One region of the Saccharothrix sp. NPDC042600 genome, then DNA from elsewhere that is predicted to be linked to it. Evidence: riboswitches for the same ligand, from Rfam matches in the RefSeq annotation. Region 1 holds a riboswitch; each other region holds the start of a gene.
What was found. Region 1 has a riboswitch for glycine ahead of gcvP (aminomethyl-transferring glycine dehydrogenase). Riboswitches for the same ligand answer to the same signal wherever they lie in the genome.
Positions count from the first base shown of each region.

Region 1 (9,543 bases):
ACCTGGTTGTTGTGGGGGGGGGGGGGGGGGGGGGGGGGGGTGGGGGGGGGGGGGGGGGGGGGGGGGGGGGGTGGGGGGGGGGGGGGGGGGGGGGGGGGGGGGGGGGGCGGGGGAGTCTGCGGTGGGTTTGTCGAGCACCCACGAGGGGCCGGCGTCGTGCCGCGAGTTGGAAGCCGGCCCCTCGTGGGTGTGTGCGGTGCGTTGTGGATCAGCCCCGCGTGCCACCCCCCGGTGTCACACCTCCGGATTACACAAAGTCAGCGCCTGTCCGCTAAACGATCACTAAACGTCACCCGAATGGCTTACGACGCCCGTCTCTCTCAACCTCAACCTGAGGTTGAGACGCGACACGCTCAGCGCGTCGCGTTGACCTGCCCCCTAGGCGGTCTTACCGTCGAACTCAGGTGAATTGCCACGGTGTGATTCGGGCACCGGGGCGGCTTCACGTTGGTCGCCGGCCAGTCGTGGCCGGACCGAGGGGAGGCAGGCGTGGTCGAGGAAGCGCCCATCCGGGCCGGAACCGGCGAACAGGGTGAGCTGTTCCCGGACTCCTCGCTGCCGGACGAACTCGTCGGGTACCGCGGCCCGGCCGCGTGCCAGATCGCGGGCATCACCTACCGCCAGCTCGACTACTGGGCCCGCACCGGCCTGGTCAACCCGACGATAAGGAGTGCCCACGGCTCCGGTAGCCAACGGCTCTACTCGTTCAAGGACATCCTGGTCCTCAAGGTCGTGAAGCGGCTGCTCGACACCGGCGTGAGCCTGCAGAACATCCGCGTCGCGGTCGACCACCTGCGCCGCCGCGGCGTCCAGGACCTCGCCCGCATCACGCTGTTCAGCGACGGCACCACGGTCTACGAGTGCACGTCGCCCGAGGAGGTCGTGGACCTGCTGCAGGGCGGCCAGGGCGTGTTCGGCATCGCGGTCAGCGGCGCCATGCGGGAGATCAGCGGCACCATCCACGAGTTCCCCGCCGAACGCGCGGACGGGCTCGCGGTGGACGAGACCCCCAACGACGAGCTGTCCCGGCGCAGGCGGACGCGGGCCATCGGCTGACCCCGGAGTCCACGGCGCGAGCGGCACGAGCGGCTGGTACCCGCTCCCCCGCCGCGCCAAACCTGTGAGATCCGCGTCGCGTCCGTGACGGTTGTCGTTCACCCGCCGGGTACGATTCGCGCGTAGTCGCTTTATCCCGTGCGGGAGAGTCCGAGCCAGTCTCGGCGCCGAAGGAGCAAATCCTCCCCGGAACCTCTCAGGCGCAAGGACCGCACGGGTGAGACGCCTCTGGAAAGCGGGTCGGGCACGTGGACCCCGCCGACGGTGCAAGCCCGGTCGCACGTGGACCGGGTGAAGCTCTCAGGCGCCCGACGAGAACGGGCAGAAGACAGAGGGGGAGGGCAACGGCAGAAGTGTGTCCGTAGCCCGAAAGGCGCCTTCCATGACGCAGGACCGCATCCCCCTCGCCGCCCTTGAGCACGGCACCCCCTTCGCCGACCGGCACGTCGGCCCCCGGCCCGCCGAGCTGGCCCGCATCCTGGACGTCATCGGCGTCGGCTCCCTGGAGGAACTGGCCCAGCGCGCCGTGCCCGAGTCGATCCGGGAACGCGAACTGGTGCTGGACCTGCCCGCGCCCGCCACCGAGACCGAGGCGCTGGCCGAGCTGCGCGCCCTGGCCGCCCGCAACAAGCCGCTCACCCAGATGATCGGCATGGGCTACTACGGCACCCACACCCCGCCGGTGATCCGCCGCAACGTCCTGGAGAGCCCCGCCTGGTACACGGCCTACACGCCCTACCAGCCCGAGATCTCCCAGGGCCGCCTCGAAGCGCTGCTGAACTTCCAGACCATGGTCGGCGACCTGACCGGTCTGCCGCTGGCCAACGCGTCCATGCTGGACGAGTCCACCGCCGCCGCCGAGGCGATGACCCTGGTCCGCCGCGCGGGTCGCAGCGAGTCCGCCAAGTTCGTCGTGGACGCCGACACGCTGCCGCAGACGCTGGCCGTCATCGAGACCCGCGCCGAGCCGCTGGGCATCGAGATCGTCACCGCCGACCTGTCGCAGGGCCTGGAGGGTCTGGGCCTGGGCGGCGACTTCTTCGGCGTGCTGCTGTCCTACCCGGGCGCGTCCGGCGTCGTGCGCGACTACGCCGCGCTGGTGGAGGAGATCCACGCGGCCGGCGCGCACGCCGTGTTCGCCGCGGACCTGCTGGCCCTGACGCTGCTGCGCCCGCCGGGCGAGATCGGCGCGGACGTCGTCGTCGGCACCACCCAGCGCTTCGGCGTGCCGATCGGCTTCGGCGGCCCGCACGCCGGGTACATGGCCGTCCGCCAGGGCCTGGAGCGCCAGCTCCCCGGCCGCCTGGTCGGCGTGTCCGTGGACGCGGACGGCAACCTGGCCTACCGGCTCGCGCTGCAGACCCGCGAGCAGCACATCCGCCGCGAGAAGGCCACCAGCAACATCTGCACCGCGCAGGTCCTGCTGGCCGTGATGGCGTCGATGTACGCGGTCTACCACGGCCCCGACGGCCTGCGCGCCATCGCGACCCGCACCCACCGCCTGGCCACCGTGCTCGCCGCGGGCCTGTGCGAGAACGGCGTCGAGGTCGTGCACGGCGAGTTCTTCGACACCGTGCGGGCCCGCGTCGAGGGCCGGGCGGCCGAGGTCGTCGCCACCGCCCGCGACCTGGGCGTCAACCTGTGGCAGGTGGACGCCGACACCGTCTCGATCGCGTGCGACGAGACCACCACCCGGGGCGACCTGGAGAAGGTGTGGAAGGCGTTCGGCGTGACCGTCTCCGACGTGGACGGCCTCGACCTCGACACCGCCGACGCGATCCCCGCCGACCTGCGCCGCACCAGCGACTACCTGACCCACCCGGTCTTCCACACCCACCGCTCCGAGACCGCGATGCTGCGCTACCTGCGCAAGCTGTCGGACAAGGACGTCGCGCTGGACCGCAGCATGATCCCGCTGGGCTCGTGCACGATGAAGCTCAACGCCACCGCCGAGATGGAGCCGGTGACCTGGCCGGAGTTCGCGAACCTGCACCCGTTCGCGCCCGTCGAGGACGCCGAGGGCCTGCTGTCGCTGGTCAAGGACCTGGAGCGCTGGCTGGCCGAGGTGACCGGCTACGACGCCGTGTCCATCCAGCCCAACGCGGGCAGCCAGGGCGAGTTCGCGGGGCTGCTCGCGATCCGCGCCTACCACCGCGCGCAGGGCCACGCGGAGCGGGCCGTCTGCCTGATCCCGTCGTCGGCGCACGGCACCAACGCCGCGTCCGCCGTCATGGCCGGCATGCGGGTCGTGGTCGTGAAGTGCGACGACCAGGGCAACATCGACATGGACCACCTGCGTGTCGTCGTGGACGAACACCGCGACGACCTCGCCGCGATCATGATCACGTACCCGTCGACGCACGGCGTGTACGAGGACACCGTGCGCGAGGTGTGCGCGCTGGTGCACGACGCCGGCGGCCAGGTCTACGTGGACGGCGCGAACCTCAACGCCCTGATCGGCCTGGCGCAGTACGGCAAGTTCGGCTCGGACGTGTCGCACCTGAACCTGCACAAGACGTTCTGCATCCCGCACGGCGGCGGTGGCCCGGGCGTCGGCCCGATCGGCGTGCGCTCGCACCTCGCGCCGTTCCTGCCCAACCACCCGCTCCAGCCGACCGCCGGTCCGGCGACGGGCGTCGGCCCGATCAGCGCCGCGCCGTGGGGTTCGGCGTCGATCCTGCCGATCTCGTGGGCGTACGTGCGGATGATGGGCGCGGACGGCCTGCGCCGCGCGACCCTGACCGCGGTGGCGGCGGCGAACTACGTGGCCCGGCGGCTGGACGAGCACTTCCCGGTGCTCTACACCGGCGAGGGCGGTTTCGTGGCCCACGAGTGCATCCTCGACCTGCGCCCGATCACCAAGGCGACCGGCGTGACCGTGGACGACGTGGCCAAGCGCCTGGCGGACTACGGCATCCACGCGCCGACCATGTCGTTCCCCGTCGCCGGCACCCTCATGGTGGAGCCGACGGAGAGCGAGGACCTGGCCGAGATCGACCGGTTCATCGACGCGATGATCGCGATCAAGGGCGAGATCGACCGCGTGGGCGCCGGCGAGTGGCCCGCCGACGACAACCCGCTGCGCAACGCCCCGCACACGGCGGCCAGCGTGACGACCGGCGAGTGGACCCACCCGTACAGCCGCGAGGTGGCGGTCTTCCCGGCGGGCCCGAACGCGCCGAAGATCTGGCCCCCGGTCCGCCGCATCGACGGCGCGAAGGGCGACCGCAACCTGGTCTGCTCCTGCCCGCCGCTCTCGGCGTACGACAACTGACCGACGAACGACGGCCCCGTGCCCCGGCACGGGGCCGTCGCGCTTCAGCTGACCGAGTACTCGAACGCGTAGGTCCCCGGCTCGCCCATGTGCCACGTGATCGACCCGGACCCGGTCAGCCCCGTCAACCCGCCCGACGCCGACACCACCGTGAACGTCCCCCGCGACACCCCGTCGCGGAAACCGCCGCGATGCTCCAGCACGAACGTCCCCGGCCGCCCGCCCAGCACGCCGGTCACCACCTCGTACCCCACCGCCCGGCACGACTCCGCGTCCGGGTAGTCCATCAGGAACCGGAACTCGCCCGTCCCCTCCAGGTCACCCGTGTACTCCACCACCATCGACCCGGCCGTCCGCTTCGGGCCGCTCACCTCGTCGTAGCGCTTCCCGTCCCACGTCCGCTCGTCCCAGCTCTTCATCTCGGCGTTGCCGTTCGCGGTACCCATGACGGCAACCATCCCGCCCGAACCTGACAACTCCTGTCAGGAACGAGCGCACAATGACACCCATGCGCGCCGGACGTCTGCTCTCCCTCCTCCTGCTCCTCCAGACCCGGGTGCGGATGACGGCGCAGGAGTTGGCCGACGAGCTGGAGGTGTCCGTTCGCACCGTCTACCGGGACGTCGAAGCGCTCAGCGCCGCCGGGGTGCCCGTCTACGCCGACCGCGGGCCTACCGGCGGCTACCGGCTCCTCGACGGCTACCGCACCCGCCTCACCGGCCTGACCGGCGAAGAGGCCGAGTCGCTGTTCTTCGCGGGCATGCCCGGTCCCGCCGCGGAACTGGGGCTGGGCACGGTGGTCGCGGCGGCTCAGCTCAAGGTGCTCGCCGCGTTGCCGCCGGAACTGCGGTCGCGGGCGGGGCGCATCCGGGAGAGGTTCCACCTCGACGCCGGCGGGTGGTTCCGGCAGAGCGAGGACATGCCGTTCCTCGCCGCCATCGCCGACGCCGTGTGGAACCCGGTCACGTTGCGCCTGCGGTACCGGCGGTGGGGCAGCCAGGTGGTCGAGAGGACCGTCGGCCCGCTCGGGCTCGTGCTCAAGGCCGGGCTCTGGTACCTCGTCGCCGACTCCGACGGGCAGGCCCGCACCTACCGGGTCGCGCGCGTCGAAGCCCTCGAACCGACCGGCGAACCCTTCCAGCGCCCCGAATCCTTCGACCTCGCCACCTTCTGGGCCCAGTGGTCCCAGCGGTTCGAGGAGCGGATGTATCCCGAGCGGGTCACCGTCAAGGTCACCGAGGCCGGGCTGCGCGCGGCCCGGGTGCTGCTCAGCCTCGCCGCGTCCAGAGCGCTCGAAAGCGTTGTGCCGCGGGGCGAGTGGACCACCGTCGAGATCCCGACCGAGTCCCTCGACCACGCCCTGGTGGACCTGCTCCGGCTCGGCCCGGAAGCCGAGGTCGTGGCGCCACCCGAACTGCGCGAGCGGATCAAGGCCAGGATCGAGGCGACCGCCCTCCGCTACCGCGACTCCGACAGCAACTGACCCAGCGCCGCGTCCACCCCGCGACCGTCGTCCACCACCGACAGCGTCCCGCCGGTGGACCGGGCGATCTCCGACAGCGGCTGCCGCTCCGGGTCCTTGCCGATCGCGATGATCGACACCTCGACCTCGCGGCCCTCCTGCCTCGCGCCCGCCAGCTCCGCCTTGAGCTGGGCGAGGGTGAGGCCGCCGTCGTTGGGGCTGTCGGTCAGCACGACGATCCGGTTGCGCTTGCCCGCCTGGAAGTCCGCGACCGCCTGCCGGTAGAGCGCGGCCAGGCTGGAGTACAGGTGCGTGGCGTTCTGCGGGCGCAGGCCCGCGACCCCGTCCAGCAACTGCTGCTTCTGCGCCACGACCGGGCCGGGCGCGACGAGCTGCCGGTACGGCTTGTCGCCCGCCAACCCGCTGGAGAACTCCCACAGGCCCAGCGACCCCGACACCGACCGGTTGATCTGCCCGGTCAGCGCCGACTTCACCCACTCCACGCGGGAGCGGCCGTCGCCGCCCGGCTCGCCCATCGACTTGGACGAGTCCACCAGCACGGTCACCACCTGGCCGTTGTCGGCGGTGGCCCACGCGGCGGAGATCTGCTGGGTGGTGTTCGCGTCGGCGGGGACGAGCTTGTCGGTCATCGTCGGCCAGCGCAGGCCCGGCGACGGCTTGGGCCGCTCGGTGGTGGCGTCCACCCGCAGGCCCGCCGCGGCCAGCATCTTCTGCTGCTCGCCTTCCAGGAGGAACTCGCGGAACGCCTGCGCCGCGCGCACCTGCGCCTCGCCGACCCAGTCGCCGGCGAGCGGCACGAACGGGAAGTCCGCCACCGGGGACGGCCCGCCCGCCGCCACCCCGTACAGCGGCGCCAACGGCGGCGTGCCGCTGTCCTTGCCGGTGTTGTGCCGGTACAGGTCCACCTCGAACACCGGCACCGCCGCGAAGCCCGCCGCGTTGACCTCGGGCTTGTCGGCCAGCGACGACAGCGCCTCCCACGTCGTCGCTGGGGTCTGCGCGGGCTTGGCGGCGGTCAGCCGGCCCAACGTGGCCTTCACCGGGTCCAGCGCGAGCATGTCGGTGGTGACCGGGCCCTTGCCGTCCGGGGACGCGCCGGCCAGCGCGGACTGCACGGCCATCGCGGTCGCGGCGTTGGTCGCCGGATCCGGCATGGCGATCTTGAAGTCGCCCCACTCGGGCTTGCCGAACCGCTGCCAGCCGCCCGCCGCGGTGGTCACGTCGGGCAGGTCGGTCCACCGGAACCCGGCGCCGGACTGCACGGCCGACGCGGCGTCCTGGGGCATCGCGAGCAGCACCGGGCTGGCCGCGATGGACTCCGGTTGCGCGCCGATCAACGCCCGGTTCTGCGCGCCGAGCCGGTTGGCCCACAGCGTCGAGTCGGTGACCCAGGCGTGCGGCTTGGCGTTGAGCTTGCCCTCGTCCCAGCCCTGGGTGAGCCCTTCGAGGACCAGGTCGGAGTCGATCGCCTGCACCTCGGGGCGGATGCAGTGGTCGTAGACGACCGGGCGCTGGCGGGTCCACGCCCGCGCGACCTCGCGCACCGCCTCGGCGACGCTGGGCGCGGCGGCCACGCGCAGCACCGCGTCACCCTCGCTGCAGTCGCCGGCCACGGCGGCGGCGCGCCGGTCCACGATCCCGGCGACCCACGTCCACGCGAAGTACCCGAGGAACAGCAGCACGACCACGCCCACGATGGCGACCGGCCACTTGGCGATCCCGCGCCGCACCTTCGTCCGCAGCGCGCGGTGTCGAGACATCGTCTTCCCTCTCGAACGTCCGACTTCACGGATTGGCGAATCCCGACCGGCGTCACGCTAACAGGTGACATCTGGGAAGCGGGTGAAGTGACGTGGAGTTATGACGCCGTTACGGGCACGTCGAGGAACGTGCGCGTGAGGTCGATCAACGCCGCCCGCAGCGGGGCCGCGGCCTCGGCGAACGCGCTCTGCCGCCGCACGTACTCGGCCCGCCCCTCGGCGGTCTCCACCGGGATCGGCGCGTAGCCGAGTCCGGCCAGGTCGTACGGGCTGGCGCGCATGTCCAGCTCACGGACCCGCAGGGCGAGGTCGAAGCAGTCCGCCATCAGCTCCGACGGGGTCGCCGGGTCGAGCTTGTAGCTCCACTTGAACAGGTCCATCGACACGTGCAGGCAGCCCGGCTGCTCCAGTTCGACCTGCCGCTCCCGGGTGGGCTGGACGGCGTTGAGCGGGCGGGCCTCCGGGGTGAAGAACCGGAAGGCGTCGAAGTGGCTGCACTGGATCCTGTGCGACTCGACCACGCGGTCCGTGCCGCGCGAGCCCAGCCGCAGCGGCCACGCCTCGTGCCGCACCTGGTCGGCCCGGTACACCATGGCCCACTCGTGCAGGCCGAAGCAGCCCAGGCGCGGGGCGCGGGCGGCGGTGGCGGTGAGCAGGCGGTGGGCGAACCCGATCGTGGCCCGCCGCTCGCGGGCGAACGCCTCGACGTCCAGCGTCACCCCTTCGGGGGTCTCCCGGTAGAGCGGCCACCGCAGGTAGTCCCGGGCGGCGTCACCCGCCAGCACCACGCCGGGCCCGGGGTGCCACCGCTCCAGCCGGGCCGGCCGGTGCGAGTAGTAGGAGAACAGGAAGTCCAGCACGGGGTGCTTCTCGCCGCGCGCCTTGCGCTCGTGGTGCGGGCGCGTCCAAGCACGAACCCGGGCCGCGTGCGCAGCACGGCGCGCGGTCCACTCGGCTTCCGGAAGGACGACCCCCACGCCCCTATCGTATTTCGCCCTCCACCAGCGCCCGACCGAGGTCCGTGCGCAGCGAGACGACCTCGCGCCCCTCGCGGGCGCTCGCGGCCAGCCCGACGGCCCGCAGCACGCTCAAGTGCTGGGACGCGGCCCCGACCGTGATGCCCGCCCGCACGGCCGGCTCGGACACCGTCAGGTAGACGTCGGGCCAGGGGAACGCCGAGGGCACCAGCACGAGGTCCCGCCCGCCGGCCACCACCCGCCGCCCCGACACCCGGACCCCGTCGGGGCGCGCGGCGACGTCCGGGTGCAGCTCGGTGTCCGATGCCCATGGACCGCACGCCCGGCGTCGGGATCAGGAACTCAGGCACCACCGGCATGTCGCGAGCGAGGTGAGGAGCCGCGGGTCGGGCCGACCAGGCGGCCGACGGCGTCCCCGGCCGCGGTCTCCCCCAGCGGCCGGGCGGCCGACCGGGAGGGCGCGGTTCATCTCACGCTAAAACGTTCGGCGACCGCCACCCGGGTTGGCAGGGTGGTCCCCATGTCTAGGGGGTGGGCGCGGCTGCAGGCCGTCGCGGTGTCGGGTTCGGTCGCGGAGGGGTTGATGTTGACGGCGCTGCCGCTGTCGGCGGTGTCGATCACGACCGATCCGCGTGAAGTGTCGTTGGTGCAGGTGGTGGGGCAGTCGCCCTGGCTGTTGTTCTCGCTGTTCGCGGGGGTGTTGATCGACCGGGCGCGGCGCACGACCGTGCTGGGCCTGGCCTACGCCGTGCAGTGCGCGGCGGCGGTGACGTTGGCGGTCGCGGGCTTCACCGGCGCGTTGAGCCTGCCGTTGCTGCTGGGCGTGGCGTTCGTGGTGACCTCGGCGCAGGTGCTGGGCGACGGCGCGAGCGGCGCGCTGGTGCCGGACGTGGTCGAGCCGGACCGGTTGGCGGCGGCCAACACCAGGTTGATCCTGATCGACCGGGGCGTGGTGCAGTTCGTCGTGCCGCCGGCGGGCGGCCTGCTGGTGGC
Region 1 covers NZ_JBEZBW010000099.1:43-9,585, forward strand. The annotation lists gene AB0A74_RS35205 (MerR family transcriptional regulator) at 490-1,056, shown strand; glycine riboswitch at 1,188-1,278, shown strand; gene gcvP (aminomethyl-transferring glycine dehydrogenase) at 1,439-4,330, shown strand; gene AB0A74_RS35215 (DUF3224 domain-containing protein) at 4,375-4,776, opposite strand; gene AB0A74_RS35220 (YafY family protein) at 4,839-5,813, shown strand; gene AB0A74_RS35225 (substrate-binding domain-containing protein) at 5,789-7,573, opposite strand; gene AB0A74_RS35230 (3-methyladenine DNA glycosylase) at 7,672-8,550, opposite strand; gene AB0A74_RS35235 (hypothetical protein) at 8,555-8,803, opposite strand; gene AB0A74_RS35240 (MFS transporter) at 9,071-9,543, shown strand, end outside.

Region 2 (9,543 bases), on a different contig from region 1:
CGAACGCGAACCCGACCGCCCACACCACGACACCCAGCACGTCGAACACGCCGAGCGGGTCGTCGCGGTACGCCGCGAACTGCACCGGCAGCGACACCAGCACCATGATCGCCGCCTGCACCAGGTAGACCCGGTACATCTTGGCCACCGGGTTGCCGCGCGCCCGCCGGTACATGTCCACGTACCGCTGGTCCTCGGACTTCTTCCGGTTGCGCGCGTGGATGTGCCACCCCAGCCGCACACCCCACACCACGGTCAACGCCGCCACCAGCACCGCCCGCGCCGACTCGCCCGCCGGCACCGCCCGCGCCGACTCCCCCGCCGGCACCGCCTGCACCAGCGTCAGCACCGCGACGACCGCGAACCCCGGTCCCCAGAACGAGTCGATGAGGTCGAACCGCTTGCGCCGCACCGCCACCGCGAACAACGCCGACACCAGCACGACGACCGCGACCGCCGACCAGAGCACGTTCCACCCGAACGTCACGCCAACGCCTCCGGCCGCCGCGCCAGCACCTGGTCCACGCCCATCCGCCCCTCCTCGAACGTCAACGCGCCACCCGCGAGGTACAGCCGCCACACCCGCGCCTGCCCCTCGCCGACCAGCCGCACGGCCTCGTCCCAGCGCTCTTCCAGCGTCCGCGCCCACGCCCGCACGGTCCACACGTAGTGCTCGCGCAGCGCCTGCACGCCCCGGACCTCGAACCCGGCACCCTCCAGGTGTCCGAGCGTCCGGCTGAGGGGCCGCATGTGCATGTCAGGAGCCACATAGGACTCAATGAACGCGCCACCGCCGGGCGCGTTGGCACCACGGGACATCTGTTGCAACAACAGGTGCCCGCCCGGCTTGAGCATCCGGTGCAGCACGCCCGCGTACGCCGGGTAGTTCTCCTCGCCGACGTGCTCGCCCATCTCGATGGACGACACCGCGTCGAACGGCTCGCCGGACACCTCCCGGTAGTCCTGGAGCCGCACGGTCACCAGGTCCGCCACACCCTCCGCCGCGATCCGGGACTCGACGAAAGCCTTCTGCTGCGCCGAGATCGTCACGCCCGTCGCCCGGACACCGAAGTGCTTGGCCGCGTGCACGACCATCGAACCCCACCCGCACCCGACGTCGAGCAGCCGCATCCCGGGTCGCAGCCCCAGTTTCCGGCACACCAGGTCGAGTTTCGCGTGCTGCGCCCGGGCGACGGTCATGTCCGGCGACGAGAAGTACGCGCACGAGTAGGCCATGCTCGGGTCCAGCACGAGCTGGTAGAACGCGTTGCTCAGGTCGTAGTGGTGGGCGATGGCGCTGCGGTCGCGGGCTCGGGTGTGCCGGCGGCCGGACAGCCGGGCCTCCTCACCGGGCGGCGCGGGGCGCGGGCCGACGACGCCCAGGCGCACGGCCGCCCGGAAGGCGACCACCAGGTCGGCGGGTTTGGGCTTGCCCACCGCGCCCCGCCGGGCCAACGCCCAGAACCGGGCCAGGCCCTCGGTCAGGTCGCCCTCCACGTCGAGCTCGCCCGCCACGTACGCGCGGGCCAGGCCCAGCTCGTCGGGGTTCCACAACAGGCGGCGCAGGGCGCGGCGGTCGCGGACCACGGCGACCGGTCCGTCCTGCGGGCCGGCGGTGCTGCCGTCCCACGCGCGCAGCCCCACGGGCGGGCTCGCGCCCAGGACGCGTTCGACGACGGTGGCGAGCCGGCCTGCGGTGCTGACGGCCACGGACTCCTCCTCACGGGTCTGGTGCCCGGACGTTCGCGCCGACCCCCTGTCTTGGTTCGCCGCTGAACCGCGGTCGTGACCGGGCCGTAATCGTCGGTGGAGCGACCGACGCCATCGAGGAGGAGTTGAGTGTGATCCGACGAAACCGCATCGCCATCGCCGCAGCGGGTGGCATGGCGGCCGTGCTCGCGCTGGTCATGTGGAGTTCCAACGCCGTCGGCCTGCAAGGGACCAACGTCGCGCAGACCGAGCAGGTGGGCGCCGCCGCGCAGGCCGACTACGGGGACGTCCCACCGGCACCTCCGGCCGCCGCGGAGACCCCCGCCGCGCAGGAGCCCGCCGCCGAGGCGACCGAGGAGACCCCGGCCGGCCAGGCCGCGCCCGCGCCGTCCGGGCCGGGCGTCACGCTGGTGGCCAAGAGCGTGCCGAAGATGGGCGACGTCGTGCAGGACGGCGACGGCCGCACGCTGTACCGGTTCGACAAGGACACGCCGAACCCGCCCAAGTCCAACTGCGAGGGCAAGTGCGCCGAGACCTGGCCGCCGCTGCTGGCCGGCGGCGCGCCCAAGCTGGAGGGCGTGGACCCGGCGCTGGTCGGCACGGTGAAGCGGGCCGACGGGACCGAGCAGGTGACGTTGGCCGGCTGGGCGCTCTACACGTACTCGAAGGACGAGGCGCCGGGCCAGTGGAAGGGCCAGGGCGTGGGCGGCACGTGGTTCGTCGTGCAGCCCGACGGCAAGCGCAACGTGGAGTGCCTGCCGCCCGGTGTGGCGGCGCCCTCCGGAGCCTGAGTCCACCCCCGAAGAACATGACCCCCGGCCTGGGGTTGGGCCGGGGGTCATGTGTCGCCTCGCTCAGCGGGTCGGCGGAACCCTCACAGGTTCGGGTAGAGCGGGTGCTTCGCGGCCAGCACCTCGACGCGCGAGCGCAGCTCGGACAGGTCCGCGGCCGGCTGGAGGGCGGTCGCGATGATGTCGGCCACCTCCGCGAAGTCCGCCGCGCCGAAGCCGCGGGTGGCCAGGGCGGGCGTGCCGATGCGCAGGCCCGAGGTCACCATCGGCGGGCGCGGGTCGTTGGGGACCGCGTTGCGGTTGACCGTGATGCCGACCTCGTGCAGGCGGTCCTCGGCCTGCTTGCCGTCCAGCTCCGAGGCCACCAGGTCCACCAGCACCAGGTGCACGTCCGTGCCGCCGGTGAGCACCTTCACGCCGGCCGCCGCCGCGTCGGGCTGCGACAGCCGCTCGGCGAGGATCTTCGCGCCCTCGACCGTGCGGCGCTGGCGGTCGGCGAACTCCGGCGACGCGGCGTGCTTGAACGCCACCGCCTTGCCCGCGATCACGTGCTCCAGCGGACCGCCCTGCTGGCCGGGGAACACCGCCGAGTTGATCTTCTTCGCGAGGTCCGCCTCGTTGGTCAGGATCACGCCGCCGCGCGGACCGCCGAGGGTCTTGTGCGTGGTCGTGGTGACGACGTGGGCGTGCGGCACCGGGCTCGGGTGCAGGCCCGCCGCCACGAGACCCGCGAAGTGGGCCATGTCCACCATCAGGTACGCGCCCACCGAGTCGGCGATCCGGCGGAACTCCGCGAAGTCCAACTGGCGGGGGTAGGCCGACCAGCCGGCCACGATCAGCTTCGGCTTGTGCTCCTGCGCCAGCGCCTCGACCTCGGCCATGTCCACCCGACCGTCCACATCGGACACGTGGTAGGGCACGACGTTGTAGAGCTTGCCGGAGAAGTTGATCCGCATGCCGTGGGTCAGGTGGCCGCCGTGCGCCAGGTCCAGGCCCAGGATCGTGTCACCGGGCTGGAGCAGCGCGAACATGGCGCACGCGTTGGCCTGCGCGCCCGAGTGCGGCTGCACGTTGGCGAACCCCGCGCCGAACAGCTCCTTGACCCGCGCGATGGCCAGCCGCTCGACCACGTCGACGTTCTCGCACCCGCCGTAGTAGCGGCGGCCCGGGTAGCCCTCGGCGTACTTGTTGGTCAGCACCGAGCCCTGCGCCTGGAGCACCGACACCGGCGTGAAGTTCTCCGACGCGATCATCTCCAGCGTGCCCTGCTGCCGGCGCAGCTCGGCCGCGACCGCCTCGGCGACCTCGGGGTCGAACTCCGCGAGGGAGGTGTTGAAGTGCTCGGACATGGTGGGGTTTCTCCCTACGAGTTGCGCTTGTAGAACGGCAGCGACACGACCTCCACGGGCTCCTGCCGGCCCCGGACGTCGACGGACAGCTTGGTGCCGGGCTCGGCGTGCGCGGGCGGCACGTAGGCCATCGCCACGGAGTAGCCCAGCGTCGGCGACAGCGCGCCACTGGTGACCTCGCCGATCGCGTTGCCCTCGGCGTCCAGCACGGCGTAGCCGTGGCGGGGGGCGCGGCGGGACTCGGTCTTCAGGCCGACCAGCTTGGCCTCGACGCCCGCCTCGGCCACCTTCGCCAGCGGCTCGCGGCCCACGAAGTCGTCCGGCTTGTCCAGCTTGACCACGCGGCCCAGGTTGGCGTGGTAGGGCGTGCGGGACGTGCTCAGCTCGTTGCCGTACAGCGGCATCCCGGCCTCCAGGCGCAGGGTGTCGCGGCAGCCCAGGCCGGCGGGCTTGAGGTCGTGCGGCTCGCCGGCGGCGAGCAGCGCCTGCCACACGTGCGGGGCGTCGGCGGGGTCGAGGAACAGCTCGAAGCCGTCCTCGCCGGTGTAGCCGGTGCGGGCGAGCAGCGCGGGCCGGCCGGCCACCTCGGTCGGGTAGGAGGCGTAGTACTTGACCGTGGCCAGGTCCGTCCCGGTCAGGCCCGCCAGGATGGCGACCGCCTTGGGGCCCTGCACGGCCAGCAGCGCGTAGTCGGTGGACTTGTCCTCGACGGTGGTGTCGAAGCCCTCGGCGCGCTCCCGCAGGGCCGCGAAGACGACGGCGGCGTTGGAGGCGTTGGCGACGACCAGGTACTCCTGGTCACCGGTGCGGTACACGATCAGGTCATCGATCACGCCGCCGTCGGCCTGGCAGATCATGGTGTAGCGGGCGCGGCCCACGCCGATCGCGGACGCGTGGCCGACCAGCGCGTGGTCGAGCGCGGCGCCGGCCTGCGGGCCGGTCAGGACGATCTCGCCCATGTGCGTCAGGTCGAACAGGCCCGCCGACGTGCGCACGGCGTGGTGCTCGGCCAGCTCGCTGTCGTAGCGCAGCGGCATCCGCCAGCCCGCGAAGTCGGTGAACTGGGCGCCCAGCGCCTCGTGCTCGGCGTGCAGCGGCGTCCGGCGGGTTTCCACGGGGTCCTCCCTGATGGCGGGCACGGCAGTGGCGCCGACCGGGTGGGTCGGCCTGCCGCTACGAAGGATGACACGGTCCATCGAGACTCCTCGTCCGAGTGAGCCTCCCCCTCTGTCATGAGCCTGAGAGCTTCGCCGGGACCCCGCACGTCGGCGGGGGCGGCTTGCACCGTGGGCGAGGCGCTGGCGCCTGCTTTCCAGAGTTGCCTTCGTCGGGCGGTAGCTGTGCCTGAGAGATTCCGGGGAGGAGTTGCTCCTTCGGCGCCCCGTAGTGGGTGGGGACTCTCCCGCGCGACATCGACGGCCGTGTTCAGTTGGTACCGCCAGACGCTAGTTGTGCCTGGTCGGCCCGGTCAACACGAACCCGGTCACCACGGGCGCGGCCGACGCTCGCGAGACCGCCGCGGAAGCGGCCCGACCGGAGGTGGCGGCGGCCCGACCGAGGCTCGTGGCGGCCCGACCAGGTGTGGCGGCGACCCGACCTGAGGTGGCGGCCCGCCCGAGGCTCGTAGCGACCCGACCAGGTGTGGCAGCGGCCCGACCGGACGTAGCGGCGGCCGACGCGGAGGTGGCGGCGGCCCGACCCGGGGTGGCGGCCGGCGTGGTCACAGGGCGCGCTCGGCCTTCACGCTTTCGACGACCTTGCGCTCGGCGTAGAACGACACGAACGGGATCGTGCCGGCGAGCAGCACCAGCGCGGTGCCCTTGAGCGACCAGCGGGCCTTGAGGGCCAGGTCCACCGTGATCACCAGGTAGATCGCGTAGAGGAAGCCGTGGACCGGGCCGACGACCTTCATCATGCCGTCCTGGTCGCCGAGGTACTTCACGCCCATCGCGGCCACGAGCAGCAGCAGGCCCACACCGACCACGTAAGCCATGAACCGGAACCGGCCCAACGCACCGCTCATCGCCCTACCGACCGCCTTCGCTCACCGCTGGTCCCGCGCGTGGAGTTCGCGGAGGTAGCGGTTGTAGGCCGCCAGCTCGTCGTCCTCGTCGTCGTGCGCGGGTGTCCTGACGGGGTCCACGGTAACGACCGGCTCCGACGGCGCGGCCACCGGCTCCCCCGCCACCTGCGACGACGTGTCCGCGCCCACAGCGGCGTCCGCCGCGCGCCGCTGGGCGGCGAGCTTGCGCATCCGCCACACCATGAACGCGGGGAACAGGCCGAACAGGGGCCACTGGAAGACGTAACCGAGGTTCTGGAAGGTCCCCCCGGCCTGGGAGAACCGCTCCCACTGCCAGTAGGCGAGACCGCAGCAGACCACCAGCGAGAGCACGCACACGACCGCGATCGCCACACGTTGGGGGGTGATGAGGCCGCTGCGCACGACTCAAGGGTACTTCGGGCCACCGACGGGGCGACCCCCAACCGGGATGGGCTCCCCGCACAGGAGCCCGCCCTCCCGGATCACGCTAGTCCCGACCACGTCGCGCCCTCACCGCGCGACGCCCTTGCGCTGCGCCACGCTCGCGCGTGGCGCGCCCGACATCACGCAACGCCGTCCCGGCGCTGCCGCTGCAGCCTGGCGACGCACCACGCCGCCGCGCTGCCCCGACGCAGGTGCTGGAGCACCGTCATCGGCCCGAGCCGACGTCCCAGGTCGGCGGGCGTGAGCCCGGCGGCCCGGTAGTCGAGGGCGCGCTGGTCCAACGGGCTGATGCCCGCGTCCCACCACGCCTCCGCCTCGGACAGGTCGCCCACGAGCTGCCAGTAGCTCGCTGCCGCGGCCAGCAGGACCTCGGGCACCTCGGGCGCCCGCTTCCGCATCGCCGCGACGTAGGCCGGATCCGCGGACTCGACCTTCACCAGGCCCCGCGGTCCACCGTTCGCCCGCTGCACGGGGATGCCCGGGGCGGACGGCGGGGCCTCGGCCAGCCACTCGTCCTTGATCCGGTTCACCTCGCGCAGCTCGGCGTCGTCCGAGCGCTCGGCCGCCCACTGCCGCAGCAGCTCGTCGACTCCGGAGTCCTCGACCATTCTGCCTCCTCGTCGGTCGAAGATCAGCCAATGCAGCGCACCGTATTAGCGGGTACCGACAACCGCTAGACCCCGGTTTGTCAAAAACCCTGTTACCAGCACGTTATAGCCCTCATTCCACCCAGACGGTCCAACGAGGGAGGCCAACCGTCACGGATGGTGAGCAGACCACCGGGCACCCGCGGCGGGGACTAGTTGAACAGGCTCCGGACGAACGTGATGATCGACTCGGCGCCCTGGCGCAGCCACCCGAGGGCCGTCTTCACCGCCTCGGCGGACTGGTCGGGCTGGGTGATCAGGAGGAACAGCAGCAGCGCGACGGCCGCCAGCGTCACCACCTTCTTGACGTTCACCGGTGTCTCTCCGTCCGTTCACAGGTGCGCGGCGACGGGCCGCGTGCCCGCCGGGTTCGCCCACATGGTCCCTCATTCACCCGGACGATGGGTCCGGAACCCGCCGTGATCCCACGACCGGGCGTAGAAGAGGACGCACTGCCCCGCGTGGGCGGTGACCCGCATCACCCGAACGGCCGATCAAGCGCCCCTCGGCGCCCGCCGATGACCAGGGTGCGGGCCACTCGCCCCCACTCCCCCAGGCACGAGCACCGAGGTTCAGCCACATCGTCGGCAATCTTGAGCACATCACCCACTTGCGCGACACACCCACGGCGTGTCATTAGGCCGAGGTACGGCCGTCCCATTTCCCGGCACCACTCCGGACGATTTGTCGCACCCTTTTCGCATCAACCCACGACACCGGTCCGTCGCAGTTCCGCAATATCCGCTTCACCCAGTCCGAGGAACTCCAGCACCTCGTCCGTGTGATGTCCCGCGGCGGGCGGCGCGGACGGTCCGGCGGCCGGCGTGCGGTCGAAGCGCGGCGCGGGTCCCGGCTGAGCCAGGCCTGCGACCTCGACAAACGTCCCGCGCGCCCGGTTGTGCGGGTGCGCCGGGGCCTCGTCGGGCGCGAGCACGGGCGCCAGGCACGCGTCGGTGCCCTCCGCCAGCGCCGCCCACTCGTCCCTCGTCCGGGTGGCCACCGCCTCGGCGATGCGGGCCCGCAGGGCGGGCCACCGGGCCGGGTCGTGCCGGTTCGGCACGTCGGAGTCCGCCAACCCCAGCAACACCAGCAGATCCGCGTAGAACTTCTCCTCCAGTGCGCCGATGCTGACGAACTTTCCATCCGCTGTGGCATAAACGTCGTAGAACGGCGCGCCGCCGTCGAGCAGGTTCGTGCCCCGCTCGCCGGCCCACGCGCCGGCGGCCTTCATGCCGTGCAGGAACGTCGTCAGCAGCGCCGCGCCGTCCACCATGGCCGCGTCCACGACCTGCCCGCGCCCGGACCGCTCCCGCTCGTACAGGGCCGCGAGGATGCCCAACGCGAGCAGCAGCCCCCCGCCGCCGAAGTCGCCGATGACGTTGAGCGGCACCGTGGGCGGCTGCCCGGCGCGGCCGATCGGCTCCAGCGCGCCCGCGAGCGCGATGTAGTTGATGTCGTGGCCCGCCCGGTCGGCCAGCGGGCCGTCCTGGCCCCAGCCGGTCATCCGGCCGTAGACCAGCCGCTGGTTGCGCGCCAGGCACTGGGCCGGCCCGATGCCCAGCCGCTCGGTCACGCCCGGCCGGAAGCCCTCCACCAGGACGTCGGAGCGCTCCACCAGCTTGAGCACCAGCTCCGCGCCCTCCGGCCGCCGGATGTCCACGCCGATGGACCGCCGACCGCGCCCGAGCACGTCGCCGGGCACCGCCGGCCCGCCGGACACCCGGTCCACCCGGACCACGTCCGCGCCCAGGTCCGCGAGCACCATGCAGCCGAACGGCGCGGGCGCGAGGCCCGCCAGCTCGACGACCTTCAGCCCCGCCAGCGGCCCGCCCACTAGAGGGACCTCGCGATGATTTCCTTCATGATCTCGTTCGTCCCGCCGTAGATCTTCTGCACGCGCGCGTCCGCCCAGGCGCGGGCGATGGGGTACTCGGTCATGTAGCCGTACCCGCCGAAGAGCTGCACGCACTCGTCCACGACCCGGCACAGCCGCTCGGTGGACCACCACTTGGCCATCGCCGCGGTGGGCACGTCCAGCCGGCCCGCGAGGTGCGCCTCGATGCACTCGTCCACGAACGCCCTGGTCACGCGGGCCTCGGTGGCGCACTCGGCGAGGGTGAACCGGGTGTTCTGGAACTTGATCAGCTCCCGGCCGAACGCGGTGCGGTCCTTGACGTACTCGACGGTCAGGTCCACGGCGGCCTCGATGCCCGCGATGGACGCCACCGCGATGATCAGCCGCTCCTGCGGGAGTTGCTGCATGAGCTGGATGAAGCCCTGGCCCTCGGACGAGCCGAGGAGGTTGGCGGCGGGCACGCGGACGTCGTCGAAGAACAGCTCGGCGGTGTCCTGGCCCTTCAGCCCGATCTTGTCCAGCACCCGGCCGCGCCGGAAGCCCGGGGTCGACGCCGTCTCCACGACCAGCAGGGAGATGCCGGTCGCGCCCTGGCCGGGGTCGGTCTTGGCGACCACGACGACCAGGTCGCACTGCGCGCCGTTGGTGATGAAGGTCTTGGAGCCGTTGATGACGTACTCGTCGTCACGCCGGATGGCCCGGG
Region 2 covers NZ_JBEZBW010000108.1:3,012-12,554, forward strand. The annotation lists gene AB0A74_RS36450 (DUF1295 domain-containing protein) at 1-487, opposite strand, end outside; gene AB0A74_RS36455 (cyclopropane-fatty-acyl-phospholipid synthase family protein) at 484-1,710, opposite strand; gene AB0A74_RS36460 (hypothetical protein) at 1,842-2,501, shown strand; gene glyA (serine hydroxymethyltransferase) at 2,585-3,850, opposite strand; gene gcvT (glycine cleavage system aminomethyltransferase GcvT) at 3,865-4,965, opposite strand; glycine riboswitch at 5,068-5,172, opposite strand; glycine riboswitch at 5,173-5,265, opposite strand; gene AB0A74_RS36475 (DUF3817 domain-containing protein) at 5,571-5,873, opposite strand; gene AB0A74_RS36480 (hypothetical protein) at 5,895-6,296, opposite strand; gene AB0A74_RS36485 (helix-turn-helix transcriptional regulator) at 6,458-6,946, opposite strand; gene AB0A74_RS36490 (hypothetical protein) at 7,138-7,299, opposite strand; gene AB0A74_RS36495 (CaiB/BaiF CoA-transferase family protein) at 7,689-8,819, opposite strand; gene AB0A74_RS36500 (acyl-CoA dehydrogenase family protein) at 8,819-9,543, opposite strand, start outside.
Region 2: it holds a riboswitch for glycine, as region 1 does, so the genes downstream of both, gcvT (glycine cleavage system aminomethyltransferase GcvT) here and gcvP (aminomethyl-transferring glycine dehydrogenase) in region 1, are expected to answer to the same signal.

Region 3 (9,543 bases), on a different contig from region 1:
CTGCTCCGGCGTCCCGCCGAGCACCTCGGCCAGTCCGCCCGCCGCCATGGAGCACGCCGAGCCGACCTCGCCCTGGCAGCCGACCTCGGCGCCGCTGATCGACGCGTTCTCCTTGAACAACACGCCGACCGCACCGGCCGTCAGCAGGAACCGCACCACGCCGTCGTCGGACGCACCCGGCACGAACCGGGTGTAGTAGTGCAGCACCGCCGGCACGATGCCGGCCGCGCCGTTGGTCGGCGCGGTGACCACCCGGCCGCCGGCCGCGTTCTCCTCGTTCACCGCCAGGGCGAACAAGGTCACCCAGTCCATCACCCGCAACGGGTCGGTGGCGTAGTGCTCGGCCGCCAGGCGCTGGCGCATCTCGGCCGCGCGCCGGCGCACCTTCAAGCCGCCCGGCAGCACGCCGGTCTCCGTGCAGCCCCGTTCGACGCACTCCTGCATGACGCCCCAGATGTGGAGCAGGCCCGAGCGGACCTCCTCCTCCGTGCGCCACGACAGCTCGTTGGCCAGCATGACCTCGGAGATGGACAGGCCCGTCTCCCGCGTCCGGGCCAGCAGTTCGTCGCCGGTCTTGAACGGGTGGGCCAGTTCGGTCTCGTCGGCCTTGATGCGGTCGGTGCCGGTGGCGTGCTCGTCCACCACGAAACCGCCGCCCACGGAGTAGTACACGGCCTCGTCCAGGACCTCGTCCCCGGAGTACGCCGTGAAGCTCATCCCGTTGGGGTGCAACGGCAGCGACTTGCGCCGGTGCATCACCAGGTCGGTGTCCTCGACGAACGGGATGTCGCGCACCCCGCCCAGGAGCAGCCGGCGGGACGCGCGGATCTCGGCCACGCGCCCTTCGGCGGCCGTCGGGTCCACTTCCTCGGGCTTGTGGCCCTCCAGGCCCAGCAGCACGGCCTTGGGGCTGCCGTGCCCGTGCCCGGTGGCGCCCAGCGAGCCGAACAGCTGGACGTGCACCCGGTCCACGGACGTCAGCCGGTGCCCCAGGCGCGCCACGAACATCGTCGCGGCGCGCATCGGGCCGACCGTGTGGGAGCTGGACGGCCCGATGCCGACGGAAAACAGGTCGAAGACGCTGATCGCCACGGCGGGTCAGTCCCCGGTCAGTTCCGCGTACTTGCCGGCGGTGAGCAGGCCCGTCGCGTCCTCGACGCGCACCTTGAACAGCCAGCCCGCGCCGTACGGGTCGTTGTTGATCAGCGACGGGTCGTCGGCGGCGGCCTGGTTGACCTCCACGACCTCGCCGCTGACCGGCGCGTACAGGTCGCTCACGGACTTGGTCGACTCCAGCTCGCCGCAGACGTCGCCGGACTTCACGCGCTCGCCGACGTTCGGCAACTGGACGAACACGATGTCGCCCAGGGACTCCGCCGCGTAGGACGTGATGCCGACCGCCACGGGGTCCTGGGTACCCGGCGCCCAGTCGACCCACTCGTGCTCGGCGGTGTAGAGCAGGTTCTCCGGAAAAGTCATGTCAGCGCTCCTGAAGCCACGGTCGGTCGGATCCCCACTCTGTCCTGGGACCTGAGAGCTTCGCTGTGCGGCGTCGCGACGGTGGAACCGTCGATCGGGCACAGCTTGCACCGTGGGTGCGCGCGTGAGCACGCTTTCCAGAGTCGCCTCGCCCGAGCGGTTCTCGTTGCCTGAGAGTGTGCGGGGTACTTGCTCCTTCGGCGCCCCGGACGTGCCGGGGACTCTCCCGCTCGGGTTCCGGCGCCGGGAGGGCGCCGCGGCCGATGTTCAGTTGGGCGGTCGCGAGCACGCTAAGTCGTCGGCGTGACGGGTGTCAACGAGCGTCCAGTCTTGTTCACTCGACACAAACCCACCCCTGCCGGTTAGTGCCGCTCGCACGATGACAGTGGATTCGGAGTACCGGACCTTTGGCGTAACAACGGCTGAAGGAGCCCCACCGTGCGGATCTCAGTACCCCGCGAGATCAAGAACCACGAGTACCGCGTCGCGCTGACCCCCGCCGGCGCCCACGAGCTGACCCTGCGCGGCCACGACGTGTTCGTCGAGGCGGGCGCGGGGCTCGGGTCCGCCATCACCGACGAGGAGTACCTCGCCGCCGGCGCGAAGGTCCTGGCCACCGCCGAGGACGTGTGGGCCGAGGGCGACCTGGTGCTCAAGGTCAAGGAGCCGATCGAGCGGGAGTACCCGCTGCTGCGCAAGGGCCAGACCCTGTTCACCTACCTGCACCTGGCGGCGGACCGGCCGTTGACCGAGGCGCTGATCGCGTCCGGCACGACCGCGATCGCCTACGAGACCGTGCAGACGGCGAACGGCGCGCTGCCGCTGCTGGCCCCGATGTCCGAGGTGGCGGGTCGGCTCGCGCCGCAGGTGGGCGCGTTCTCGCTGATGAAGCCGTCCGGCGGCCGGGGCGTGCTGCCCGGTGGCGTGCCCGGCGTGCACCCGGCGCGCGTGGTCGTCATCGGCGGCGGCGTGGCGGGCCTGAACGCGGCCACGATCGCCGTGGGCATGGGCGCGGACGTGGAGATCCTCGACACCAACGTGGACCGGCTGCGCCACATCGACGCCCTCTACCGCGGGCAGCTGCGCACCGTCACGTCCAACCGCTACTCGGTCGAGCAGGCCGTGCGCGAGGCCGACCTGGTCATCGGCGCGGTGCTGGTGCCGGGCGCGAAGGCCCCGAAGCTGGTGTCCAACGAGCTGGTGGCGCAGATGAAGCCCGGCTCGGTGCTGGTGGACATCGCGATCGACCAGGGCGGCTGCTTCGCCGACTCCCGCCCGACCACCCACGCCGACCCGACCTACCAGGTGCACGAGTCGGTCTTCTACTGCGTGGCGAACATGCCGGGCGCGGTGCCGCGGACCTCGACGTACGCGCTGACCAACGTGACCCTGCCCTACGCGGTGGCCCTGGCCGACAAGGGCTGGCAGGCGGCGCTGCGCGCGGACAAGTCCCTGGCCCTGGGCCTGAACGTCCACGACGGCCTGCTGACGAACGAGCCGGTCGCGCAGGCCCACGACCTGACCTACACGGCGTTCGAAGTCTGAGAACGCCATCCACGAAGAAGGGGCGTCCACCAGCACGGTGGGCGCCCCTTCTCGCGTCTTCGCCACGTAAAACGCGACCCGCTCAACCAGCCTGGGGGTCACTGGGAGCGGGTCGCGCAGCACCAATCTTAGCGGGGTCCGGCGGGCCGTGCCCAGCCACCCCAGCCATCTGCGCGCAATTCTTGACCCAACAGGACACGTTCTGTGTCCTCCCTCAAGCAATCGAGTGAATTCGGCGGGTAACGGGTAAGTCACGACGCCCGGTCGGCCGATGCTCACAGCGGAACCCCTTCGCCGTCACGCAGCGGGGTCGTCCGCTCGCGTGGCGTCGCCGCCGCCGCCTGCCACACCTCCGATCGGAGCGCACATGGCTGAACCACAGGGCTGGATCGACTGCCACGACCCCTTCGGCCGGGACCGGTCCATGACCGTGCTGGTCGAGGACGACCGGGTCCTGCTGGTCGCGCCGCCGGGCGAGTCGGCTGTGATGTCGGTCACCCAGACCCGCAGGCTGCACCGCCTGCTGGACCAGGCCGCCGACAGGATGTGAGCGGGGTGGACGAGACGTTGCGCGCCGCGGTGCTGCGCCGGCTGGCCCAGTTGGACGAGGTCGTCGAGCGGGGCGCCGCCGAGGCCCTGGTGCCGCTGGCGCGGGCCGAGATCAACCGGCTGGCGGACTGCTGGCGGCTGCTGCTGACCGTGCACCAGCCCGATTCCGACGGCCGCTGCCGCGCCTGCCCCGGCGTGCTGCGGCACCGGAAGTGGCCGTGCCAGGTGTGGAACATGGCCCACCAGCACCTCATCGGCGAGGGCCTGCCGCACCGCGAGCGGCGCAAACCGCTGCGCAACCCGTTCCGGCACGACACCGGTCGCCAGGACAGCGAGCCGACCACCGAGATCCCGGTCGTGGTGTCGAAACCGCGACATGCCCTCCCCGACTGACCCTCCTAAGGCAGGATGGCGCGCACAGGCGCTATCCAGGAGGGACGCGTGCACGACGGCAGTGGCCGCATCGTGGTGCAGGGCTTGACCAAGCAGTTCGGTCCGGTCGCAGCGGTGCAGAATCTCAGCTTCACGGTGGAACCGGGGTCCGTGACCGGCTTCCTCGGACCGAACGGCGCGGGCAAGACGACCACGCTGCGGATGTTGCTCGGCCTGGTGACCCCGACCGCGGGCCACGGCCTGATCAACGGCCGGCCGTTCCACCAGCTCGGCAACCCGGCGCGGGTGGTGGGCGCGGTGCTGGAGGCGCAGGGCTTCCACCCCAAGCGCACGGCCCGCAACCACCTGCGGGTGTACGCGTCGGCGATCGGCGTGCCGGACCAGCGGGCCGACCAGGTCCTGGGCCTGGTCGGCCTGGGCCAGGCGGCCGACCGCAAGGCGGGCGGCTTCTCGCTGGGCATGAAGCAGCGGCTGGCGCTGGCCACCGCGTTGCTGGGCGACCCGCAGGTGCTGGTCCTCGACGAGCCCGCGAACGGCCTGGACCCGGAGGGCATCGCGTGGCTGCGGTCCTTCCTCCAGTCCTTCGCGCGCAGCGGGCGGACCGTGCTGATCTCCAGCCACCTGCTCGCCGAGGTCGAGCAGACCGTGGACCAGGTGGTGATCATCTCGCGCGGCCAGACCATGTACTACGGGCCGCTGGCCAACCTGCGCGACTCGCAGCAGAGCCGGGTGCTGGTGCAGCCGTCCGACACGGGCGCGCTGGTCGCGGCGCTGCAAGCGGACGGCGTGACGGCGCTGGAGCAGCTGCCGGACGGCCGGATCGCGGTGACCGGCGTGGAGAGCAAGCAGGTCGCCGACCTCGCGTTGAAGGCGGGCGTGTCGATCTACGGCATCCAGGAGGAGAAGGCCGACCTGGAGCAGCTGTTCTTCCGGCTCACCAACGGCCAGTACGCGGCGTCGGGCCCGAACCAGTACGCGGGGCAGCCGCAGGGCAGCGGCTACTACGCGCCGCCGGCGGGCTACCAGCAGCCGGGCTACCAGACCCCGCCGCAGGGCTACCAGCAGCAGCTCCCACCCGGTTACCAGCAACCGCCGACACCACCGCCGGGGTACCCGCAGCAACCCAACCCGTACCAGCAGCAGAACCCCTACCAGCAGGGTCAGGGCCAGGGCGGACTCGGGGGCGGTGCGTGATGCTGGGCAACCTGATCAAGTCGGAGTTCCGCAAGACGACCACCACCAACCTGTGGTGGGGGCTGATGATCCCGACCGTGCTGATCGCCCTGGGCTGGGCGCTGGTCACGGGGCTCATCGGCAAGGGCCTGATGGACACCATCAACTCCTCCGACGCCGAGGAGCTGACCACGATCATCGGCATCGACCCGTCGCAGTGGAAGGTGTCGCTGTTCGGGATGGCCCGCAGCATCAACGTGGCGACCATCTTCCCGATGATCTTCGGCGGCCTGGCGATCGCGAACGAGATCAACCGCAAGACGATCACCACGACGTTCCTGACCGCGCCCAACCGGGTGTCGGCGCTGAGCGCGAAGCTGGTGGTCTACGTCCTGTGGGGCGCGATCTACGGCATCGCGATCGTGGCGTCGGTGAGCATCGGCATCGCGATCACCTCGGACGCGAACACGCTGCCGGACGCGGCCGGGTGGCTCGCGCTGGCGGGCGTGGGCGTGCTGTCGTCGATCCTGATGACGATGTTCGGCGTGGGCGTCGGGGCGCTGCTGACCAGCGTCGTCGGCACCACCGTGGTGCTGCTGCTCTACATGCTGATCGTCGAGAACGGCATCCAGTTCGTGCTGGGCATCCAGGGTCTGCCGGAGGTCATCGGCTTCCTGCCCAACGGCGCGGTGAACGGGTTGACCGGCTCGGTGGCGTCGTCGCTGTTCCTCTCGACGGCGGGCGTGGTGCCCGAGGACCTGGTGGACGTGATCCGGGCGTTCGCGGGCGCGTTGGGCGCGTTCGACTGGTGGCTGAGCGGGTTGATCTTCCTGGCGTGGACGGCGATCTTCTTCCTGGGCGGCTGGGCGGCTACTCAGCGCAAGGACATCACCTGATCCGGTGATCTTGAACGGCTCATGGTTGTGTTGAATTGCCGCGACTCCGTCGCGGCGGGCGAGGCCGCCTGGAAGTCGGCCCATCGCGCCGCGGCCTCGCGGGGCCGACCTCGGGTTGGTGGCGTGACAGGCCGACGCGGCCTCGCGGGGCCGACCCTGGGGGGAGAAACGCGGCGCGATGGGCCGACGCGGCCTCGCGGGGCCGACCTAGGGTTGGTGGCGTGACTACTCGCCAGGGCTGGATCCGCCGCCTCGCCACCGCCTGCTGGAAGCACCGGGCGCTCGTGGTGTGGTCGGTGCTGGCCGCCGTCGTCGGGGTGGGCCTGCAGGCCGTCGGCCCGCTGCTGATCAAGCTCGCGGTGGACGACGCGATGGCGGGCCGCACCGACCGGTTGGCGGTGCTCGCCACCGTGCTCGTCGGCCTGGAGCTGCTGACGTTCGGCACGGCGTTCGTGCGGCGGTTCCTGGGCGGGCGGCTGGCCGTGGACGTGCAGCACGACCTGCGGCAGGCCGTGTTCCACGCCGTGCAGCGGCTCGACGGGCCCAAGCAGGACGCGTTGCGCACCGGGCAGGTGGTGTCGCGGTCGATCACCGACCTCCAGCTGGTCAACAGCCTGCTGTCGATGACGCCGCTGGCGTTCGGCACGGTCGTGTTCGCCCTCGCGGCGCTGGTGGCGATGTTCTGGCTGTCACCCCTGCTCACGCTGATCGCGCTGGTCGTGGTGCCCGCCGTCGCGCTGGTGGCGGGGCGCAGCCGGCTCACGCTGTTCCCGGCCACGTGGTCGGCGCAGCAACGGGCGGCGGACGTGGCGCAGCACGTCGAGGAGACCGTCACCGGCGTGCGGGTGGTCAAGGGGTTCGGGCAGGAGGAGCGCGAGGTCGCGCGGCTGGAGGAGCGGGCGCGGGTCCTGTTCGCCGAGCGGATGCGGGCCGCGCGGCTCACGTCCCGGCCCACCGCGACGCTGACGGCGCTGCCGTTCGTGGGGCAGGTCGCGGTGCTGGCGCTGGGCGGGTGGCTGGCGCTGCGCGGTGACGTGTCGCTGGGCACGTTCCTGGCGTTCGCGACCTACGTGGCGAACCTGGTCGGGCCGACGCGGCTGCTGTCGAGCCTGATGGTCACGGCGCAGTTGGCGCGGGCGGGCGTGGAGCGGGTGTACGAGCTGATCGACTCGCAGCCCGACGTGGTGGACGGGTCGGCGGAGGTGCCGGCCGGCGCGGTGTCGGTGGAGCTGGACCAGGTGACCTTCGGGTACACGCGCCGCGAGCCGGTGCTGTCGGACGTGTCGCTCAAGGTCGCGCCGGGCGAGACGCTGGCCGTGGTGGGCACGGCGGGGTCGGGCAAGTCGACGGTGTCGCTGCTGCTGCCCCGGTTCTACGACGTGCACGCGGGCGCGATCCGGGTCGGCGGGGTGGACGTGCGGGAGCTGCGGCTGGAGTCGTTGCGGCGCGCGGTGGGGGTGGTGTTCGAGGAGGCGTTCCTGTTCTCCGACACCGTGCGGGCCAACATCGCCTACGGGCTGCCGGACGCGTCCAACGAGCAGGTGGAGGCGGCGGCGCGGGCGGCCGAGGCGCACGGGTTCATCTCGGCGCTGCCCGACGGGTACGACACGGTGGTCGGCGAGCGCGGGCTCACGCTGTCGGGCGGGCAGCGGCAGCGGGTGGCGCTGGCCCGGGCGCTGCTGTCCGACCCGCGGGTGCTGGTGCTCGACGACGCGACGTCGGCGGTGGACGCGGCCACCGAGGCGGCGATCCACCACACGTTGGCGCAGGTCACGGCGACGCGGACGACGATCGTGATCGCGCACCGGCGGTCGTCGCTGGCGCTGGCCGACCGGATCGCCGTGCTGGACGCGGGCCGGGTGGTCGACGTGGGCACCCACGACGAGCTGCACGAGCGGTGCCCGCTGTACCGGGAGCTGCTGGCGGGTCCGGGCGAGGCGATCGAGCAGGTGGACCCGCGCGCGGACGTGGCGCTGGAACCGGGCCCGGACGGGGTGACCCCGGAGCTGTGGCCGTCGTCGGACGAGGACGAGCTGGCCGTGCGGGCGGCGAACCGCGCGGCGGGCGCCGCCCGGGTGCCCAAGGGCCCGCGCGGCGGCGGCGGCACGTCCGCGCTGCTCGGCGGCACACCGCCCACCCCGGAGCTGATGGAGCGGGTGCACGCGCTGCCGCCGGCACCGGAGCGGCCGGTGCTGCACGGCGAGGACCCCCGTGCGCCCGACCCTGGGTTCCGGCTGCGCACGCTGCTGCGGCCGGTGCGCTGGGCGATGGTCGGCGTGGGCGGGTTGCTGGTGGTCGACTCGGCGCTGGCGGTCCTGCTGCCGAACCTGGTGCGGCTGGGCGTGGACCGGGGCGTGCTGGGGCACGACGCCGGGTGGCTGTGGCTCGCGGCGGGGATCGGGCTGGTGCTGGTCGCGCTGGGGTGGGTGTCGTCGGCGGCGGGCACGGTGGTCACGTCGCGGGTCGGCGAGCGGCTGCTGTACCTGCTGCGGGTGCGCAGCTACGCGCACCTCCAGCGGTTGGGGCTGGACTACTACGAGCGCGAGATGGCCGGTCGGATCATGACCCGGATGACCACGGACGTGGACGCGCTGTCGAGCTTCCTGCAGACCGGGTTGACCACGTTCGTGATCAGCGTGCTGACCGTGGTGGGCATCGCCGTGGCGCTGGTGGTGACCGACCCGTCGCTGGCGCTGGTGGCGCTGGCCGTGCTGCCGGTGCTGGCGGTGGCGACGGTGATCTTCCAGCGGCTGTCGTCGCGGGCGTACGCGCAGGCGCGGGAGCGGATCAGCGCGGTGAACGCGGACCTGCAGGAGAACGTGACCGGGCTGCGGGTGTCGCAGGCGTACACGCGGGAGGCGAGGTCGGCGGAGGCGTTCGCGGAGCGCAGCGACGCCTACCGGCGGTCCCGGATCCGGGCGCAGCGGTACATCGCGACGTACTTCCCGTTCCTGGCCCTGCTGTCGGGGGTGGCGCAGGCGGCGATCCTGGTGGTCGGCGCGTACCGGGTGGCCGAGGGGACGCTGTCGCCGGGCGTGCTGCTGGCGTTCGTGCTGTACCTGGGGTTGTTCTTCGCGCCGCTGTACCAGTTGTCGGGCGTGTTCGACGGGTACCAGCAGGCGCGGGTGGGCCTGAGCCGGATCGGCGACCTCCTCCGTACCCCGACCAGCGTGCCGCCCGCGCCGGAGCCGGTCGCGGTGCCGCGGCTGCGCGGCGAGGTCGAACTCCGCGACGTGACGTTCGCCTACCCCGGCACGTCCCGCCCGGCGCTGGACCGCGTGTCGCTGCGGGTGGCCCCCGGCGAGACGGTGGCGCTGGTGGGTGAGACGGGCGCGGGCAAGTCGACGCTGGTGAAGCTGGTGGCCCGGTTCTACGACGTGACCGACGGGCAGGTGCTGGTGGACGGCGTGGACGTCCGCCGGTACGACCTGGGCGAGTTCCGGCGGCACCTGGGCGTCGTGCCGCAGGAGGCGCACCTGTTCGGCGGGGACGTGGCGGAGAACGTGGC
Region 3 covers NZ_JBEZBW010000039.1:425-9,967, forward strand. The annotation lists gene AB0A74_RS22730 (L-serine ammonia-lyase) at 1-1,092, opposite strand, end outside; gene gcvH (glycine cleavage system protein GcvH) at 1,099-1,479, opposite strand; glycine riboswitch at 1,627-1,718, opposite strand; gene ald (alanine dehydrogenase) at 1,918-3,024, shown strand; gene AB0A74_RS22745 (hypothetical protein) at 3,392-3,574, shown strand; gene AB0A74_RS22750 (hypothetical protein) at 3,580-3,966, shown strand; gene AB0A74_RS22755 (ABC transporter ATP-binding protein) at 4,015-5,160, shown strand; gene AB0A74_RS22760 (hypothetical protein) at 5,160-6,035, shown strand; gene AB0A74_RS22765 (ABC transporter ATP-binding protein) at 6,257-9,543, shown strand, end outside.
Region 3: it holds a riboswitch for glycine, as region 1 does, so the genes downstream of both, gcvH (glycine cleavage system protein GcvH) here and gcvP (aminomethyl-transferring glycine dehydrogenase) in region 1, are expected to answer to the same signal.